4 regions of the Streptomyces sp. NPDC017246 genome follow, and region 3 is predicted to be linked to each of the others. Evidence: riboswitches for the same ligand, from Rfam matches in the RefSeq annotation. Region 3 holds a riboswitch; each other region holds the start of a gene.
The links. A riboswitch is a leader RNA that binds a small molecule or an ion and turns the genes downstream of it on or off. The one in region 3 is predicted to bind cobalamin.
Positions count from the first base shown of each region.

Region 1 (2,191 bases), on a different contig from region 3:
CGTCTCGCCGTCGTTCGTGACCTCGATGATCTCGGTGCACAGATTCGAGGAGTGGACGACCGTGCCGGGCTCGGCGGTCTGGTTGGCCGTCCGGTTCGAGGCGTCCTTGAAGGTCATCCAGCCGTTGCCGGTCTGGGCCAGGGTCCGCATCATCCGGCCGTACAGGTCGCGGGCCGGCATCGTCTTGCGGGCCAGGCCCGCGGCCTCCGCCTTGTGGTAGGCGGCGTCGAACTCCGCGCCGTACAGGTCGACGAGCTCGGGCACGTCCGCCGGGGAGAAGAGCGACCAGTCGGCGTCGGCGTTGACGCGGCGCATGAACTCGTCGGGGATCCAGTGCGCCAGGTTCAGGTTGTGCGTACGGCGCTGGTCCTCGCCCGTGTTGTCGCGGAGTTCGAGGAACTCCTCGATGTCCGCGTGCCAGGTCTCCAGGTAGACGGCGGCGGCACCCTTGCGGCGGCCGCCCTGGTTCACGGCGGCGACGGAGGCGTCGAGCGTCTTCAGGAACGGCACGATGCCGTTGGAGTGGCCGTTGGTGCCGCGGATCAGCGAACCGCGGGCGCGGATGCGGGAGTAGGAGAGGCCGATGCCGCCCGCGTGCTTCGAGAGGCGCGCCACCTGGTGGTAGCGGTCGTAGATGGAGTCCAGCTCGTCCTGGGGGGAGTCCAGGAGGTAGCAGGAGGACATCTGCGGGTGGCGGGTGCCGGAGTTGAAGAGCGTGGGGGAGGACGGCAGGTAGTCGAGCCGGCTCATCAGGCCGTACAGCGCGGCGACCTCGTCGAGCGCGCGGACGCTGTCGTCCTCGGCGAGACCGCAGGCCACGCGGAGCATGAAGTGCTGCGGGGTCTCGATCACCTTGCGGGTGATCGGGTGGCGCAGCAGGTAGCGCGAGTAGAGGGTGCGCAGGCCGAAGTAGCCGAAGCGGTCGTCGGCGGCCGCGTCGACGGTCGCGTCCAGCCGGTCCGCGTGCAGCGCCACGAACTCGGCGGTGCGGTCGGCGATCAGGCCCTCGCGGTGACCCACGGCGACGGAGGCGGAGAAGGAGAACGAGCCCTGCCCGGCCGCCTCGTCGGCGATGGTGATCGTCAGGAGCCGGGCGGCGAGCCGGGAGTACGCCGGGTCGTCGGCGATGAGACCCGCGGCCGCCTCGGTGGCCAGTTCGCGCAGCTCCGCCTCGTCCGCCACGGCGCTGCGGCCGCGGAGCGCGGCGGCGGCGACCTTGCCGGGGTCGGTGTCGGGGAGATCGGCGGTGAGGTCGGTCAGGGTCCGCAGCAGTACGGTCCCGGGGCCGTCGCTCTCGACCGCGGAAGCCTCGGCGGAAGCCGGATCGGCGGGCGCGATGGTCACGTGGGGGCTCTCCCTCGCTCGGCGCGGGGCCGCGGCGGGGGAAGGCGGGCAGACGGGCGTCCACAACACCGGACGCGACGCTTCCACCGGCCCACTCCGCGAGGCCCGGACGTCATTGGCACCCGGAACGGACGGACCGGGTGCGCCGTCGGCAGGTCCTCGGACTCACGTCGTACGAATTCGTCGTATCCGTACGAAGCACACCGTTGCGGGACAGTTCCGGATTCGCGCCGGATTCCCCTGCGTCGACAGCGAGGACGAGCATACATGTGGGGGGCGCCGTGTGCGGCACCCCCCACATGTTGTGTCGTCCCCCGGCTCAGAACTCCAAGGCGTAGGTGCGCAGGCGGTGGTCGGGAATCGGCTCCCAGTCCCGGTCCGGGGTCCGGACGAAGCCCAGGCGGTCGTATATCCGGTGCGCGGAGACCATCGAGGCGTCCGTGGAGAGCACGATGCGCCGGCACCCCGGCAGGGCCCTCGCCCGCTCGATACAGGCCCGTACGAGGGCCTCTCCGACGCCCCGCCCGCGGGCCTCCCGGGAGACCGCGAGCATCCGGAACTCGGCCTCGCCCTCGACCGCGATGTCCGCCCACGGGGTGCTGCCGGTGGCGAAGGTCACGCCGCCGAGGAGCCGCCCGTCGCCGTCCTCGGCGACGAGCACCTCGCTCTCGCGCGCCCGCCGTGCGGTGTCCCGGAGCACGTTCAGATACGAGTCCTCGGCCCCGTACTTCAGCAGCCCGTCGTTCAGATAGGTCCCCGCGGTGAGCTCACCGAGCGTCTCGTACTCCTCGGGCCGTACCGCCCTGATCGTGAAGTCCATGAGGGCAGTGTGCCTCCGGTCGGCCCC
Region 1 is NZ_JBIRMW010000021.1:4,710-6,900, reverse strand. Features, by position in the region: gene ACH4MY_RS34085 (ribonucleoside-diphosphate reductase subunit alpha) at 1-1,344, opposite strand, end outside; cobalamin riboswitch at 1,477-1,626, opposite strand; gene ACH4MY_RS34080 (GNAT family N-acetyltransferase) at 1,664-2,164, opposite strand.
Region 1: another riboswitch for cobalamin. It lies ahead of ACH4MY_RS34085 (ribonucleoside-diphosphate reductase subunit alpha); the one in region 3 lies ahead of ACH4MY_RS33465 (energy-coupling factor ABC transporter permease).

Region 2 (2,191 bases), on a different contig from region 3:
GGCGTCGGCGACGTACGCGGGCAGCCCGTCCTCGTCGATCTCCTTGAAGGAGAACGGGACGGTGATGAGCCGGCCGTCGAACTCGGGCACCGCGACCTGGCTGGCGGCGTCCAGCGGGGAGAGGCCCTCGTCGTTCTCCTCCCAGGCGGCGCGCGAGCCGGTCAGGCAGAGCGCCTGGAGGATGGGCACGTCGAGCGCGGCGAGCGCACCCGCGTCCCAGGCCTCCTCGTCGCCGCCGGCCTGCGCCTCCGCGGGCTTGGTGCCGCCCGCGGCGAGGACGGTGGTGACGATCGCGTCGGCGGTACGGAGCCGGTCGAGCAGCTCCGGTTCGGGGGCGCGCAGGGATGCCACGTACAGCGGGAGCGCCTGCGCGCCGGTGTCCTCGATCGCCGAGCAGAGGGTGTCGACGAAGCCGGTGTTCCCGCTCATGTGGTGGGCGCGGTAGTAGAGCACGGCGACGGTCGGGCCGGTGGTCGTGCGGGCGGTGCGCTCCAGCGGGCCCCAGGTGGGGGCGGCGGCCGGGGACTCGAAGCCGTGGCCGGTGAGCAGCACGGTGTCGGAGAGGAAGCGGGCGAGCTGCTCCAGGTTCCCGGGGCCGCCGTGCGCGAGGTAGGCGTGCGCCTCGGTGGCGACGCCGACGGGGACGGTGGACGCCTCCATCAGCTGTGCGTCGGGGGCCTGTTCGCCGCTGAGGACGACCACCGGCTTGCCGGCGGCGCGGACCGCGTCGAGGCCCTCCTCCCAGGAACGGAGGCCGCCGAGGAGGCGGACGACGACGAGCTCGGCGTCGGCCAGCAGGCCGGTCAGCTCGGTGAGGGGGAGACGGGCGGGGTTGGCGAAGCGGTACTCCACCGGGCCGCCGGCCGCGCGGGCGCTGAGCAGGTCGGTGTCGGAGTGCGACAGCAGCAGAAGCATGGCGAGCGCAGGCCTTCCTCGGGGTTGTCCGCGCCCCGGGTGGTCGTGTGGATTGGCGGGAGTTCCTGACTCACCCGTTCCGGTTCGTGCCGAGGCACGTCCGGTACGGGCTCACAGTGGCGGGACCGCGCCGGATTCTCACCGGGCTTCCTCCCCGGGGTCCTGGGACCCCATGCCGTCTGCATAGTAGATCGTGCGGTCGGCGGGCCGGGAGGAGCCGGGGAGTCGGCCGGATCACACCCGGTGGTCGGCCGGTTCCCCGTCGGTATGCTCGCCGCCATGCCGCCCACCCCGCCCCCGACGCCCGAACCGGGTGAACCTCGCATACGGGACCGCGGCGACGCGTGCCCCGGGGCGCTGCGCCTGCACTCCGCCGACGACGGCCACCTCGCCCGACTCCGCCTGCCCGGAGGACGCTTGACGTCTCGTCAGGTCGAGACCCTGGCGCACGCCGCGGAGACCCTGGGCGACGGACGGCTCAGCATCACCTCGCGCGGCAACGCCGAGCTGCGCGGCCTCGCCGAGAGCTGCGGGGCCGAGCTGGCGGCGCTCCTCGACGAGGCGGGCCTGCTGCCCTCCCCCACCCACGAACGCGTCCGCAACATCGTCGCCTCCCCGGCCTCCGGGCTCGACGGACTCGGCGCCGCCGACGTGCAGTTGTGGGCCCGCGAGCTGGACACCCACCTGCGCTCCGCGCCCTGGGCGGCGGCGCTTTCCGGCCGATTCCTCTTCGTCCTCGACGACGGACGCGGTGATGTCGCCGGGCTCGGCGGGGATGTGACCTTGGTCGCAGTGGGCGGGGGAGAGGCCGAACTGCACGTCGGCGGCCGGGCCGTCCGGCTCGCGGGCTCCGACGCTCCCGGCGCGGCCCTGGCGGTCGCGGGCGGGTTCCTGACCACGGCGCGGAAGGCCGGAACCGGGGCCTGGCGGGTCCGGGAACTCCCGGAGGGGTACGCGGTGGACGTGGCGGAGTCGGGAGTGACGGCGGTGCCCGTACCCGCACCGGAACTCCCCCAGGGCCCTCCCCTCTCCCCCGGCGTCCTCGGGCCCGCCGCCCTCTCCGTCCTCGCCCCGCTCGGCCGTCTCACCACCGCCCAGCTCCGGGCGCTGCTCCCCGCCGACGAGGTCCGGCTCACGCCCTGGCGCGGGGTCGTCGTGGCCGGAGCCGGCGCCGACCGGCTGCCCGCGCTCGACGCGGCCGGACTCGTCACCCGCCCCGACTCCCCCTGGGCCGGTGTCACCGCCTGCACCGGGCGGCCCGGCTGTGCCAAGTCCC
Region 2 is NZ_JBIRMW010000002.1:472,391-474,581, reverse strand. Features, by position in the region: gene cobN (cobaltochelatase subunit CobN) at 1-915, opposite strand, end outside; cobalamin riboswitch at 956-1,104, opposite strand; gene ACH4MY_RS06885 (cobalamin biosynthesis protein CobG) at 1,183-2,191, shown strand, end outside.
Region 2: another riboswitch for cobalamin. It lies ahead of cobN (cobaltochelatase subunit CobN); the one in region 3 lies ahead of ACH4MY_RS33465 (energy-coupling factor ABC transporter permease).

Region 3 (2,191 bases):
CCGAAGCCGAGCAGCGCCTTCTCGGCGGGATGGCGGCGACGCCAGCGACTGCTGTGCGCCGCCGCGTCGATCGGCAGCATCGGCGGTTACGCGTCCTGGCCGTCGACGGACGACGCGGCCCGGGGGGATCCGGCACCGGCCCCAGCCCCGGTACTGGCGTCGGCCGCGGCCCCGGCACCGGTACTGGCGTCGGCCGTGGCCCCCGCGTCGCCCCTGTCCACCGCCGCGGTCTTCGCCCCGGCGGCCGTCCCGGCAGCCCCGTCCGTCTCCGACGCGGCCACGTCCGAACTGGCCGTTTCCGCCCCAGCCCTCGCCGATCCAGCCGTTTCCACCCCAGCCGTCTCCGCCTCAGCCGTCTCCGATCCGGCGGTCTCGGACCTCTCCGTCTCCGCCCGGGCCGCCCCCTGCCGGCGCCCGCGCCGCAGGCCGAAGTAGTACGCGAGCACCCCGGCGCCGATGGCCGCCTGGAGGGCGAAGAGCGCGGACTCGATCTCACCGGACGGGGGCTCGTAGAGGGGGCTGAACCACGGTTCGTAGTCCGGCTGGAGCTCGGTGATGGCGGTCTCCGCCTCCGCGTCCGACCCGGTGAACGGTTCCTCCTTGTGGTCCCCGAGCCCGAGCGCGAGCGGCAGTACCGCGAGCGCGGCGACGACGAGCAGCAACAGGGTGTTGATCTTCGCGTTCCGGCTCATCGCGCGGCCGCCTCCTCGCGTCGCTCCGTCGTGCGCCCGGCGAGGACGCCGAGCCGGGTCAGTTCGCCCTTGCTCGACTGGGTGAGCAGCCGCATCACGAGCACGGTGAGCAGTCCCTCGCTGACCGCCAGCGGAATCTGCGTCACGGCGAAGATCCCGCCGAACTTGGCGAGCGCGCCGGGAATGCCGCTCCCCGGGTCCGGGAAGGCGAGAGCGAGCTGAACGCTGGTCACGCAGTACGTGGACAGGTCGGCGACGAAGGCGCCGAAGAAGACGGCGACCATCAGCGGCGCACCGAACCGGCGGAGCAGCCGGTACGCGCCGTAGCCCGCCCAGGGCCCGACGATCGCCATCGAGAAGGCGTTCGCGCCGAGCGTGGTCAGCCCGCCGTGGGCGAGCAGCAGGGCCTGGAAGAGAAGGGTGATCGTGCCCAGGACCGCCATGATGGGGGGCCGGAACAGGATCGCGCCCAGCCCCGTCCCGGTCGGATGCGAGCAACTGCCTGTCACGGAAGGCAATTTGAGTGCCGACAGGACGAACGTGAAGGCGCCGGAGGCACCGAGCAGCAGGGTGGACTCAGGATTCGACCGCACCTCGCGGGTCAGCGCGCGGACCCCGTGGACGACGAACGGCGCGGACGCGACGCCCCAGGCGGCGGCGTGCACAGGGGGCAGATACCCCTCGGCTATATGCATGGTTGGGAGACCCTCTCCAGCACCTCGTGGATGGACAACGCACCCTGGCCGGTCTCCTGGCTGACGGTCATGCGCCCGGACTCCGCCTTCCCACACCACGAGGGTCTCCCGTCGTGGTCCAGTGGCTTCCCCGTGGGTATTTCCCGCGGGGGTGGAGCCGGACCTCCCGATCACAGTGGCGAGGGCCGCACCGGTACTTCACCGGTTTCCCGTACACCAAGGCCCTGCGACATTAGTGCGTTGACCTGCTGGATCACAACACGGTCGCCACCCGGTGCGGCCTCTCGCTCACTGCGCGCAGTCACTCCTTGCGGTAGGCGTACGCCTCCGAGGCCGCCGCCGACACGGCGTCGAGGTCGCCGCCCGCGCTCGCCGTGACCAGGGCGGCGACCGCGCCCTCGACGAACGGGGCGTCCACCAGGCGAGACCCGGCGGGCAGTTCGTCGCCCTCGGCGAGCAAGGCCTTCACGGTGAGCACGGCGCTGCCCAGGTCGACCAGGATCGCCACGCCGGCGCCCCGGTCGACGCCCTTCGCCGCCTCGCAGATCAACTCGGAACTCGTCCCCAGGCCGCCGTCCGGGGTTCCGCCCGCCGGGAGGATCGGCGCCAGGTCGCCGCCTCCGGCGAGCCCCTGGGCCAGCTCGGCCACGGCCGCGGCGACGGCGGCGCTGTGCGAGACGAGCACGATCCCGACGGGTGACCCGCTCATGACGCCTCCCCGGTACGCCCGTTCTCGGCGAGCGCGGTCTCGTCCAGCGCGGCGAACAACAGCGCGGAGGAGGTCGCCCCCGGGTCCTGGTGCCC
Region 3 is NZ_JBIRMW010000020.1:3,023-5,213, reverse strand. Features, by position in the region: gene cbiQ (cobalt ECF transporter T component CbiQ) at 1-80, opposite strand, end outside; partial or broken gene ACH4MY_RS33470 (energy-coupling factor ABC transporter substrate-binding protein) at 377-692, opposite strand; gene ACH4MY_RS33465 (energy-coupling factor ABC transporter permease) at 689-1,387, opposite strand; cobalamin riboswitch at 1,416-1,623, opposite strand; gene ACH4MY_RS33460 (PTS-dependent dihydroxyacetone kinase phosphotransferase subunit DhaM) at 1,689-2,096, opposite strand; gene dhaL (dihydroxyacetone kinase subunit DhaL) at 2,093-2,191, opposite strand, start outside.

Region 4 (2,191 bases), on a different contig from region 3:
CGGCCGTCGACGACGCCGGCGACCAGACGCTTGCCCGGCAGGCCGCCGACGGCGGCGAGTCCGTCGAGATTGGCCGCGGCCCGGCCGGTGAAGTCGAGGGCGAGCCCGTCGACCGGTGCCTTGGCCAGGACGGGCAGGGCGTCGCCGAGCCGGTCGAAGTAGGAGGCGACGAGCAGCTTCGGGCGGTCGGTGAGCGCGCCGAGATCGCGATAGGTGCGGGCGGCGGCGTCGAGTTCGGCCGGGGTCCGGTCCTGGACCAGGGCGGGTTCGTCGAGCTGGACCCATGCGGCCCCCGCGGCACGGAGGTCGGCGAGGACCTCCGCGTACACCGGGAGCAGCCGGTCGAGCAGCGTCAGGGGATCGAAATCGGCGGCGACTCCGGGCGCCGGCTTGGACAACAGCAGGTAGGTGACGGGGCCGACGAGGACGGGCCGGGCCGCGAGGCCGAGCGCGAGGGCTTCCCGCAGCTCGTCGACCCGCTGGGAGGAATCGGCGGCGAACACCGTGTCCGGCCCCAACTCCGCCACCAGATAGTGGTAGTTGGTGTCGAACCACTTCGTCATCTCCAGCGGCGCCACGTCCTGAGTGCCGCGCGCCATCGCGAAGTAGCCGTCGAGCGGATCCGCGGCGACGGCCTCCCGGTGGCGCTCGGGGATCGCGCCGACCATGACGGTGGTGTCGAGGACGTGGTCGTAGAGCGAGAAGTCGCCGGTGGGCACTTCACGGATGCCGGCCTCGGCGAGCCGCCGCCAGTTCGCGGCGCGCAGTTCGGCGGCCGTGGAGCGCAGGGCGCCTGCGGTGACGCGGCCCTTCCAGTAGCCCTCGATCGCCTTCTTCAGCTCCCGGTCACCGCCCTGGCGGGGGTGGCCGTACACGGTGGCCCGTGCGGCCGGGGCCGTGGACTTCGTGGTCACGGAGATCTCCTTCGCGAGATGAATCCCTGAGATCCCGGAGACGGGACGAGAGCGCGAAGGGGCGACGACCGGACGGCCGACCGGGCGCGCTACGGCGCGGTCGTCCGACTGGTGTGTACGCCGACCCGCCCTCGAGGTCACCGGGATGTCCGCGCGCGGAATCGTCCGCGTGCGGGCAACGGGCAGGTCTTCGGACTCGCGGGCACGCCCTCCGGATTCCACCGGCGGACACCTAGTGGCCGTCGCTTCCCGGACCCTTCCCGGATCCAGTGCGTATGACGGCGGTCGTTCCCGCTCACCGCTGCGGGGCAGTCCCGGATTCCCACCGGGTTCCCTCTTACGACGCATCCCGCCTGGCGGACGGGGCGAACCAGCTGCACGCCCAGGCTACGGCAGCGGTCACGGCCGCCGCTGGGAAGATCGACTTGTCGCCGGCCGCCGCCCGCCGTTTCCACGAGTCCGCTGTCGACCTTCGTCGCGGAGGAAGGCCGGGTATGTCACTGATACGATTTCGAATCGTGTTCGAGAAAACACCGGCAACCCGGACTCCCGCTCGCCCGGCCGTGGTGCAGCGCCGGGGCGTGGAGCGCAGACGGGCCATCCTCGACACCGCGGAGGTCCTGCTCGTCGAGCAGGGCTACGAGGCCGCCACGCTCAAGGCGATCGGAGAGCGGGCCGGGATCCCCGTCGCCTCCGTCTACCACTACTTCTCCGACCGGCACCAGGTCGACGCCGAGCTGCTGCAAGGCCATATGAACGAGGTCGACGCCCTCGTCGGCGCCGAGCTGGAGGCCTCGGGACCGCAGACGCTGAGTGACACGGCCGACGCCGTCATCAACCCGCTGCTCGGCTACTTCCGTCGCCACCCCGGCTGCGTCGAGCTGTGGTTCAAGGGGCGCGGCGAGCCGCTCGTCGAGCTGGTCCGCGCGTTCGACGAAGCGCAGGCCGAGCGCCTCCGGCACCTCCTCGTGGAACGCGGCCTCGTCCCCGCCGACGTACCGCCGCTGGTCCTGGAGCTCGCCTTCGAGATCGGCAACCGGCTCTTCGACGTCGCGTTCCGGCGCTCGCCGGACGGTGACGACGCCACGATCGACGAGGCCCGCCGCGTCGTGACCGCGTATCTGGAGACCTACGCCTCGGACGCGCGGCGCCGGGGCTGACGGCGGTCACCGCCCGGCGGGGCGGCGACGGCCGGGGCGGCGTTGTGCGGGGCGGTCCGGGCCGCGGGGCGGCCCGGGTTCCCGAGGGGAGAAGAGGAAGCGGCGCTCACCCGCTCG
Region 4 is NZ_JBIRMW010000001.1:943,966-946,156, reverse strand. Features, by position in the region: gene metE (5-methyltetrahydropteroyltriglutamate--homocysteine S-methyltransferase) at 1-914, opposite strand, end outside; cobalamin riboswitch at 1,078-1,304, opposite strand; gene ACH4MY_RS04300 (TetR/AcrR family transcriptional regulator) at 1,496-2,074, shown strand.
Region 4: another riboswitch for cobalamin. It lies ahead of metE (5-methyltetrahydropteroyltriglutamate--homocysteine S-methyltransferase); the one in region 3 lies ahead of ACH4MY_RS33465 (energy-coupling factor ABC transporter permease).